Regions from separate parts of the Nonomuraea sp. NPDC048882 genome, predicted to be linked through region 1. Evidence: riboswitches for the same ligand, from Rfam matches in the RefSeq annotation. Region 1 holds a riboswitch; each other region holds the start of a gene.
What was found. Region 1 has a riboswitch for thiamine pyrophosphate ahead of AB0C27_RS33210 (FAD-dependent oxidoreductase). Riboswitches for the same ligand answer to the same signal wherever they lie in the genome.
Positions count from the first base shown of each region.

Region 2: another riboswitch for thiamine pyrophosphate. It lies ahead of AB0C27_RS07495 (cytosine permease); the one in region 1 lies ahead of AB0C27_RS33210 (FAD-dependent oxidoreductase).
Region 3: another riboswitch for thiamine pyrophosphate. It lies ahead of thiC (phosphomethylpyrimidine synthase ThiC); the one in region 1 lies ahead of AB0C27_RS33210 (FAD-dependent oxidoreductase).

Region 1 covers NZ_JBEZGB010000010.1:253,379-255,634, reverse strand. The annotation lists gene AB0C27_RS33215 (FAD-dependent oxidoreductase) at 1-1,105, opposite strand, end outside; TPP riboswitch at 1,164-1,282, shown strand; gene AB0C27_RS33210 (FAD-dependent oxidoreductase) at 1,251-2,256, shown strand, end outside.
Region 2 covers NZ_JBEZGB010000002.1:491,442-493,697, forward strand. The annotation lists gene AB0C27_RS07495 (cytosine permease) at 1-1,112, opposite strand, end outside; TPP riboswitch at 1,102-1,214, opposite strand; gene AB0C27_RS07500 (rhodanese-like domain-containing protein) at 1,279-1,602, opposite strand; gene AB0C27_RS07505 (helix-turn-helix domain-containing protein) at 1,599-2,030, opposite strand; gene AB0C27_RS07510 (MFS transporter) at 2,108-2,256, shown strand, end outside.
Region 3 covers NZ_JBEZGB010000027.1:28,267-30,522, reverse strand. The annotation lists gene thiC (phosphomethylpyrimidine synthase ThiC) at 1-1,172, opposite strand, end outside; TPP riboswitch at 1,165-1,277, opposite strand; gene AB0C27_RS51030 (hypothetical protein) at 1,367-1,717, shown strand; gene AB0C27_RS51025 (universal stress protein) at 1,730-2,256, shown strand, end outside.

The sequences.
Region 1 (2,256 bases):
GGTGACCGGCGTCGATGATCCGCCGCCCCTGTACGAGGTCGCGCGGCCGGTCCACGGCCAGTACGGCGGCCAGAGTGTCGTCCTCGGTGAGCCAGACGGCCGACCATTTGCCTTCTGGCTCGCCCCGGTAGACGAGCCGCTCGCCGGCCGGATGGTGTCCGGCGTACTGGATCATGTGGCCGAACTGCTCGGACCAGAAGTAGGGCACCGGGTCGTAGACCGCCTCCTCCCCCAGCAGCGTCGCGGCGGCGACCTCGGGGGCGTTGAGCGCGGTGTCCCAGTGTTCGACCCTGAGCCTGGTGCCCCAGCGGCGCGACCACCAGGCGGCGCAGTCGCCCACGGCGACGGTGCCGGGCAGCGAGGCGCGCAGGTGCTCGTCGGTGACGACGCCGTTGTGCAGGTCGATGTCGGCATCGGCCAGCCATCCGACGGCGGGCCGTACGCCGATGCCGGTGACGACCACGTGGGCCTCGATGAACTCACCGCCCACCAGCCGCACACCGCCCTCGTCCACGGAGTCGACCATGGCCCCGAGGCGCAGGTCGATGCCGTCGTACCAGGGCACGGTGCGCGCGCCGATCTCGGCGCCGACGGCGGTGCTCAGCGGGGCCCGCGCGCTCTCGACGACCGTCACCTCGCAGCCGGCGCGGCGGGCCGCGGTGGCCACCTCGGCGCCGATCCAGCCGGCGCCGATGATCGCCACGCGGGCGCCGGGGACGAGCACGGCGCGCAGCTCGTGGGCGTCGTCGAGGGTGCGCAGCACGTGCTGGAGGCCGTCGCCCGGCAGCCTGATCGGCTCGGCGCCGGTGGCGATGACCAGGCCGTCGTAGCCGATCTCGCCCTCGGTGGTCTCCACGACGCCGGCGCGCAGCGACTTGGCGCTGACGCCCGGCCAGAAGTCGACCTCCAGGGCGTCGAGGTCGGTGTCGACGAAGCTCGTGTCGGCCTCGCCCTTCAGCACGGCCTTCGACAGCGGCGGCCGGTCGTAGGGCCGATGGCGCTCCTCGCCCATCAGCGTGATCCGGCCGGTGAATCCGCGCCCTCGCAGGGCCTCGACCGTACGCAGGCCGGCCAGGCCCGCTCCCACCACCACGACATGGTTCACGTTCAAGACCATAACGGGGGCGGTGCACGGCCGCCGCACCGAGGCCGTAGGCTGTGGAGGTAAGACGCGCGGGAGTCCGGCCGTTTCACCGGGCTGAGAGGAAGGCTGTGACGGGCCTTCGACCGCAAGACACCTGATCCGGATCATGCCGGCGAAGGGAGCGCAGGTGGATGTGATCGTGGGCGGCGGGGTCGTCGGCCTCTCCGTGGCGTGGCGGCTGGCCCGTGAGGGGCGCCAGGTCACCGTGGTCGATCCGGCGCCCGGGCGGGGCGCCTCCTATGCCGCGGCGGGGATGCTGGCCCCGGTCAGCGAGGTGACCTACACCGAGGCGCCGCTGCTGCGGCTCGGGGTGGCGTCGCTGCGCCGCTGGCCCGCCTTCGCCGCCGAACTCACCGAGGACGCCGGGCTCGCGGGCCCGGGTACGAACGTCGGCGCGGCGCCGGGCGCAGCTGCCGAACTCGCCGGTCCGAGGATGGGCGCGGGTGCCGGGCTCGCCGGTGACGGCGCGGCCGGAGGAGATGCGCTCGCGCTGGATCTGCGGTCCGACGGGACGCTTGACGTCGCGTTCGGGGCCGACGACCTGGCGGCGCTGGACGAGCTGGCGGCGTTCATGGACAAGCTCGGGCTGCCGGTCGAGCGGCTCACCGGGCGCGAATGCCGCCGCCTGGAGCCGATGCTGGCCCCGTCCGTGCGTGGCGGGCTGCTGGCGCCCGGCGACGCCTGGGTGGATCCGCGCCGGGTGACCGCGGCCCTGCTGGCCGCGCTGGAGCGGCTTGGCGCCGAGGTGGTGCGCGCCCGCGTCACCGAGCTGCTGCGCGAAGGCGGCCGGGTCACGGGGGTACGCCTCGAGACGCCGGAGCCGTACGGGACCGGGCCTGGCGGCGGGCACGGTGAAGTCAGACCTGGCGCCAAGGCGGAGACCCGTGCGGGCACCAGGACGGGCGCCAGGAAGGAGACCGGCGCGGAGACCCGGGCCGAGATCAGGGCCGAGCGGGTCGTCCTGACCGCCGGCGCGTGGAGCGGCGAGCTGGCCGAGGTGCCGGTGCGGCCGGTCAAGGGGCAGATCATGCGGCTGCGCTCGCCGCAGCCGCTGCTGACCCGGTGCGTACGCGGCACCGTGCACGGCTCGTCGGTCTACCTGGTCCCCCGGG
Region 2 (2,256 bases), on a different contig from region 1:
GAGGGCGCGTCCTCCGCGGTGTTCCAGCCGGCGCCGCGGCGCAGCACGAAGTAGTCCACGGCCAGCACGGCGAACATCGGCACGAACACGGCCCCGATCACGCCCAGGAACGCGCCGTAGGACGTGACGTCCACCAGCAGCGCGATCACCACGGTGAGCACGCCGATGAGCACGGAGAAGACGCGCCGGTCCATCCGCGGCAGCACGTTCTGCAGCGACATCGTGGTCGAGTAGACGTTGGCGAAGGACTGGTCGGTCTCGCGCAGGACCAGGATGCCGAAGAACAGCGCGCCCAGCGGCATCGCCACGAACGGGCCGAACACCGCGGTCCCGTCGGCCTGCACCGCGGCGACGCCCGCCAGCGCCACCGCGTAGACGCCGAGCCCGAGGCAGGCGACCTGGGCCAGGGTGTAGCCGCCGACCACGCCGGTGAAGGCGGCCCTGCTGGAGCGCGAGTGGCGGGCGAAGTCCGCGGCCATGGGCACCCAGGACACCGACAATGCGATCACGTAGTCGACCGCGGCGGGGAAGGCGGTCCACGTCCCGCCGGTCTGCGGGGGCGCCTCACGCAGGAAGAACACCGTGAACCAGACCATCGCGATGATCACACCGACGGTGACGTACCGGCGCAGCAGCCGGATCGAGCCGAGCGGCCAGATGGTCAGCGCGGTGGTCAGCATCCCGGCCACGATCACCCACGCCTGGTACGGCACCGAGCCGAAGATCGCCGTGGCACCCTTGGCGATCACCCAGAGCTCGAAGGCGCCCCAGCCGAGCATCTGGACGATGTTCAGCACCGTCGGCACGTAGGAGATCCTGGCGCCGAACAGGCCGCGCAGCAGCACCATGGCCGGCTGCCCCGTACGGGTGCCGGGAATGGCCGACAGGCCCACCATGGCGGTGCCGATCAGGCTGCCCACCACCGTGGCCACGAGCGCGGCGCCCAGGGTGAGCGGGGCATCGCCCAGCGGGTTGATCAGGAACAGGGCGCCGGAGAAGCCGAGGAGGCTCACTCCGAGATTCGCCCAGAGCGCACCCTGATCGAGCACGCCCAGAGTCTTCGGCGCTTCGCCTTCGAGGGTCAGGGGGACTTCTTCGACGCCGTGCGACATCGCACACTCCCTACGCCGGCATTATCCGGACAGGTTCCGGCGGTCGGCAGCAGATGTGGCTGCCCTCTCAGCCCGGCACCCCGAGCTCCCGCGACGATATGTAATTTGCGCCCTCATCATGCCTTAATGACGGCAGAACCGCCATAGTGGGGGCCTTGTTACCGATTCAGGCGACGAACGGCTGTTGTCCCGTCTCGCTCACCATCGGCCGGCGGGAGAACTCCCACGACTGCATGCCGCCGCCGACGTTGATCGCTTCGCGCCCGAGCTGGTTGAGCCAGGCCGCGACCTGCATCGACCGGCCGCCCACGCGGCAGACGACGTAGACGGTCGTGTCGGCGGGGACCTCGTCGACCCGGCCCTGAATCTGGGTCATGGGGATGTGGACGGCCTGCGGCGCGTGGCCCGCCACCCATTCGTCCTGCTCGCGGACGTCGAGCAGGTAGGCATCGGCGGGAACGGCGCCCGCCTCGATCTCGGGAACGGTCATGACTCCATCATCTCGCGCCGCGCGTCGTAGGCGGCACGCGCCGCGGCGATCTCCTGTTGATGCGCCTCGGTCCACGTGACCAGGGACTTGATGGTCTCGTGCAGCGTACGGCCGAGCGGCGTCAGCGCGTAGTCCACCCGGGGCGGCACCACGGGGTGGACCGTGCGGCTGACCAGGCCGTCGCGTTCGAGCTGGCGCAGGGTGACGCTGAGCATGCGCTGGCTGACGCCGTCGATCTCGCGGCGCAACTGGGTGAAGCGCAGGCTCTGGCAGTCGAGCAGGGCGATGACCAGCAGCGACCACTTGTCCGCGATGCGGTCGAGGATCTGCCTGACCTCACAGTCCTCCCGGGTGTCCCACTGCCAAACGTCGTAGTCGTCCATGGTGCCTTCGCGGTAACCGAGTGATTCGAAAGTGCCGTCTTCCATCGTCTTTCATGCTGACCCATGATGAGGACGGTTACAAGAGATAACCGATATGCAGAAAAGTAACCGGGGGTCTTGCGATGTCTGTTCCTGCCCGATCGTGGGGCGTGCTGATCGTTCTGTGCGGCGCCATCTTCCTTGAGGGCATCGACGTGGCCATGCTGAACATCGCCCTGCCGGCCATCAGGGCCGATCTGGGGCTGTCCACGGGCATGCTGAGCGGGGTCGT
Region 3 (2,256 bases), on a different contig from region 1:
ACGTAGCAGAGCATGGCGGTGCCGAACCAGCCGATCATGGCGGCCCCGATGCCCGAGGTGATGTGGTCGTAGCCGGGCGCGACGTCGGTCACGAGCGGGCCCAGGGTGTAGAAGGGCGCGTCGTCGCAGAGCTCGCGCTGCAGGTCGACGTTCTCCTTGATCTTGTGCATGGGCACGTGGCCCGGCCCCTCGATCATCACCTGGACGTCGTGCTCGCGCGCGATGCCGGTCAGCTCGCCCAGCGTGCGCAGCTCGGCGAACTGGGCCTCGTCGTTGGCGTCCGCGATCGATCCTGGACGCAGCCCGTCGCCGAGCGAGAACGACACGTCGTAGCGGGCCAGGATCTCGCACATCTCGGCGAAGTTCTCGTACAGGAAGCTCTCGCGGTGGTGCGCGAGGCACCAGGCCGCCATGATCGAGCCGCCGCGCGAGACGATCCCGGTCTTGCGGGTGGCGGTGAGCGGCACGTACGAAAGCCGCACGCCCGCGTGCACCGTCACATAGTCGACGCCCTGCTCGCACTGCTCGATCAGCGTGTCGCGGTAGACCTCCCACGACAGCAGCTCCGGCCGGCCCTTGACCTTCTCCAGCGCCTGGTAGATGGGCACGGTGCCGACCGGCACCGGCGAGTTGCGCAGGATCCACTCGCGGGTCTCGTGGATGTCGTCGCCGGTCGACAGGTCCATGATCGTGTCGGCGCCCCACCGGGTGGCCCAGGTCATCTTCTCGACCTCCTCCTCGATCGAGGAGGTGACGGCGGAGTTGCCGATGTTGGCGTTGATCTTGACCAGGAACTCCCGGCCGATGATCATCGGCTCGGACTCGGGATGGTTGACGTTCGCGGGGATGATGGCCCGGCCCGCCGCGACCTCCTGCCGGACGAACTCGGGGCTCACCCCCTCGCGCACCGCCACGAACTCCATCTCCTTGGTCACCAGCCCGCGCCGGGCGCAGCCGACCTGCGTGACCGGCTCACCCGCCGCCCGCCGCGCCTCGATCCACTCCTCCCGCAGGCGCGGCAGCCCACGCCGCGGGTCGGGCTCGAAGGAGGGGTCGGTGTAGGGGCCCGAGGTGTCGTACAACGTCACCACCGAGCCGTTGGACAACCGGACCTGCCGCATCGGCACGCGGAGGTCACCGGAGTAGATCTTGGAAAAGCGCGCGCTGCTCATCGCGCAAACTCCCTTCGCCGGCATTACCCGGAGCAGGTTCTGGCGGTCGGCGGCTGTCAGCCGTCCTCTCAGCCCGGTCTGCACCGGGCTCCCGCGTTGGTCGGCGATGATCGTACCCACGCCTGCCCCCACCCGAAACCTGGCGTCGAGGTTTGACGATCGCCGTGAGCGGTACGGTCCCCATCAGGGGGAACATGAAGAGATTCGCTGCTGTCGCAGGACTACTCGTCGTGATGGCCGCGTCCGGCGCCACCGCAGCCGCCGGGGACGGCATGGACCAGCACGAAGTCAGCCAGGAACAGTACGACACTCTCATCGCCCAGTGCCGCTACGCCGACACGGGCAAGGCCAAGTGCCGTGCGGCGGTCAGAGAGATGTACCGCGTCGGCGCCGACGACAGGCGGCTCGACTGCCGCACCTACTCCGGCGTGACCGTCTGCGGCACGCTGCGGCTCAGCAGGTCCGAGCGCGCCTGCGTCCGTGACTCCCAGGCGAACGGGATCTCGTTCCGCCGCGCCGAGGTCGAATGCTACGCGCTGTCCTGAGGAGCTGAACCTGTGATCATCGTCGGGGTGGACGGCTCCCGCGCCGGCCTGGAGGCAGCCGGCTGGGCCGCCGCCGAGGCCGCGCTGCGCGGATCGCCGCTGACCGTGGCGCACGCCGTGCCCAAGTGGGTGTGCGAGGAGGACACCGTACGTTACGCCGAGGTCGCCCGGTGGATGCGCGAGGGCGCCGACACCGTGCTCGCGGCGGCCCGCGACCGCGCCCTGCGGGAGTCTCCGCAGGTGCCGGTGGAGCAGGTCCTGCTGCCGGGCGATCCCCGTACCGCGCTGATCAAGGCGTCCGAGGACGCCGAGCTGCTGGTCGTCGGCAGCAGCGGCATCGGCGGCGTGCGCGGCCTGCTCGTCGGATCCGTCGCGCACGGCGTCACGGCGCACGCACGGACGAACGTCGTCCTCGTCCACGAACGTCCCCCGGCCGTCCGGGGCGAGATCGTCGCCGGCACCGACGGCTCGCCCAGCGCCGGGCAGGCACTGGAGTTCGCCTTCACCGAGGCGGAGCTGCGCGGGGCGCGGTTGCGCGC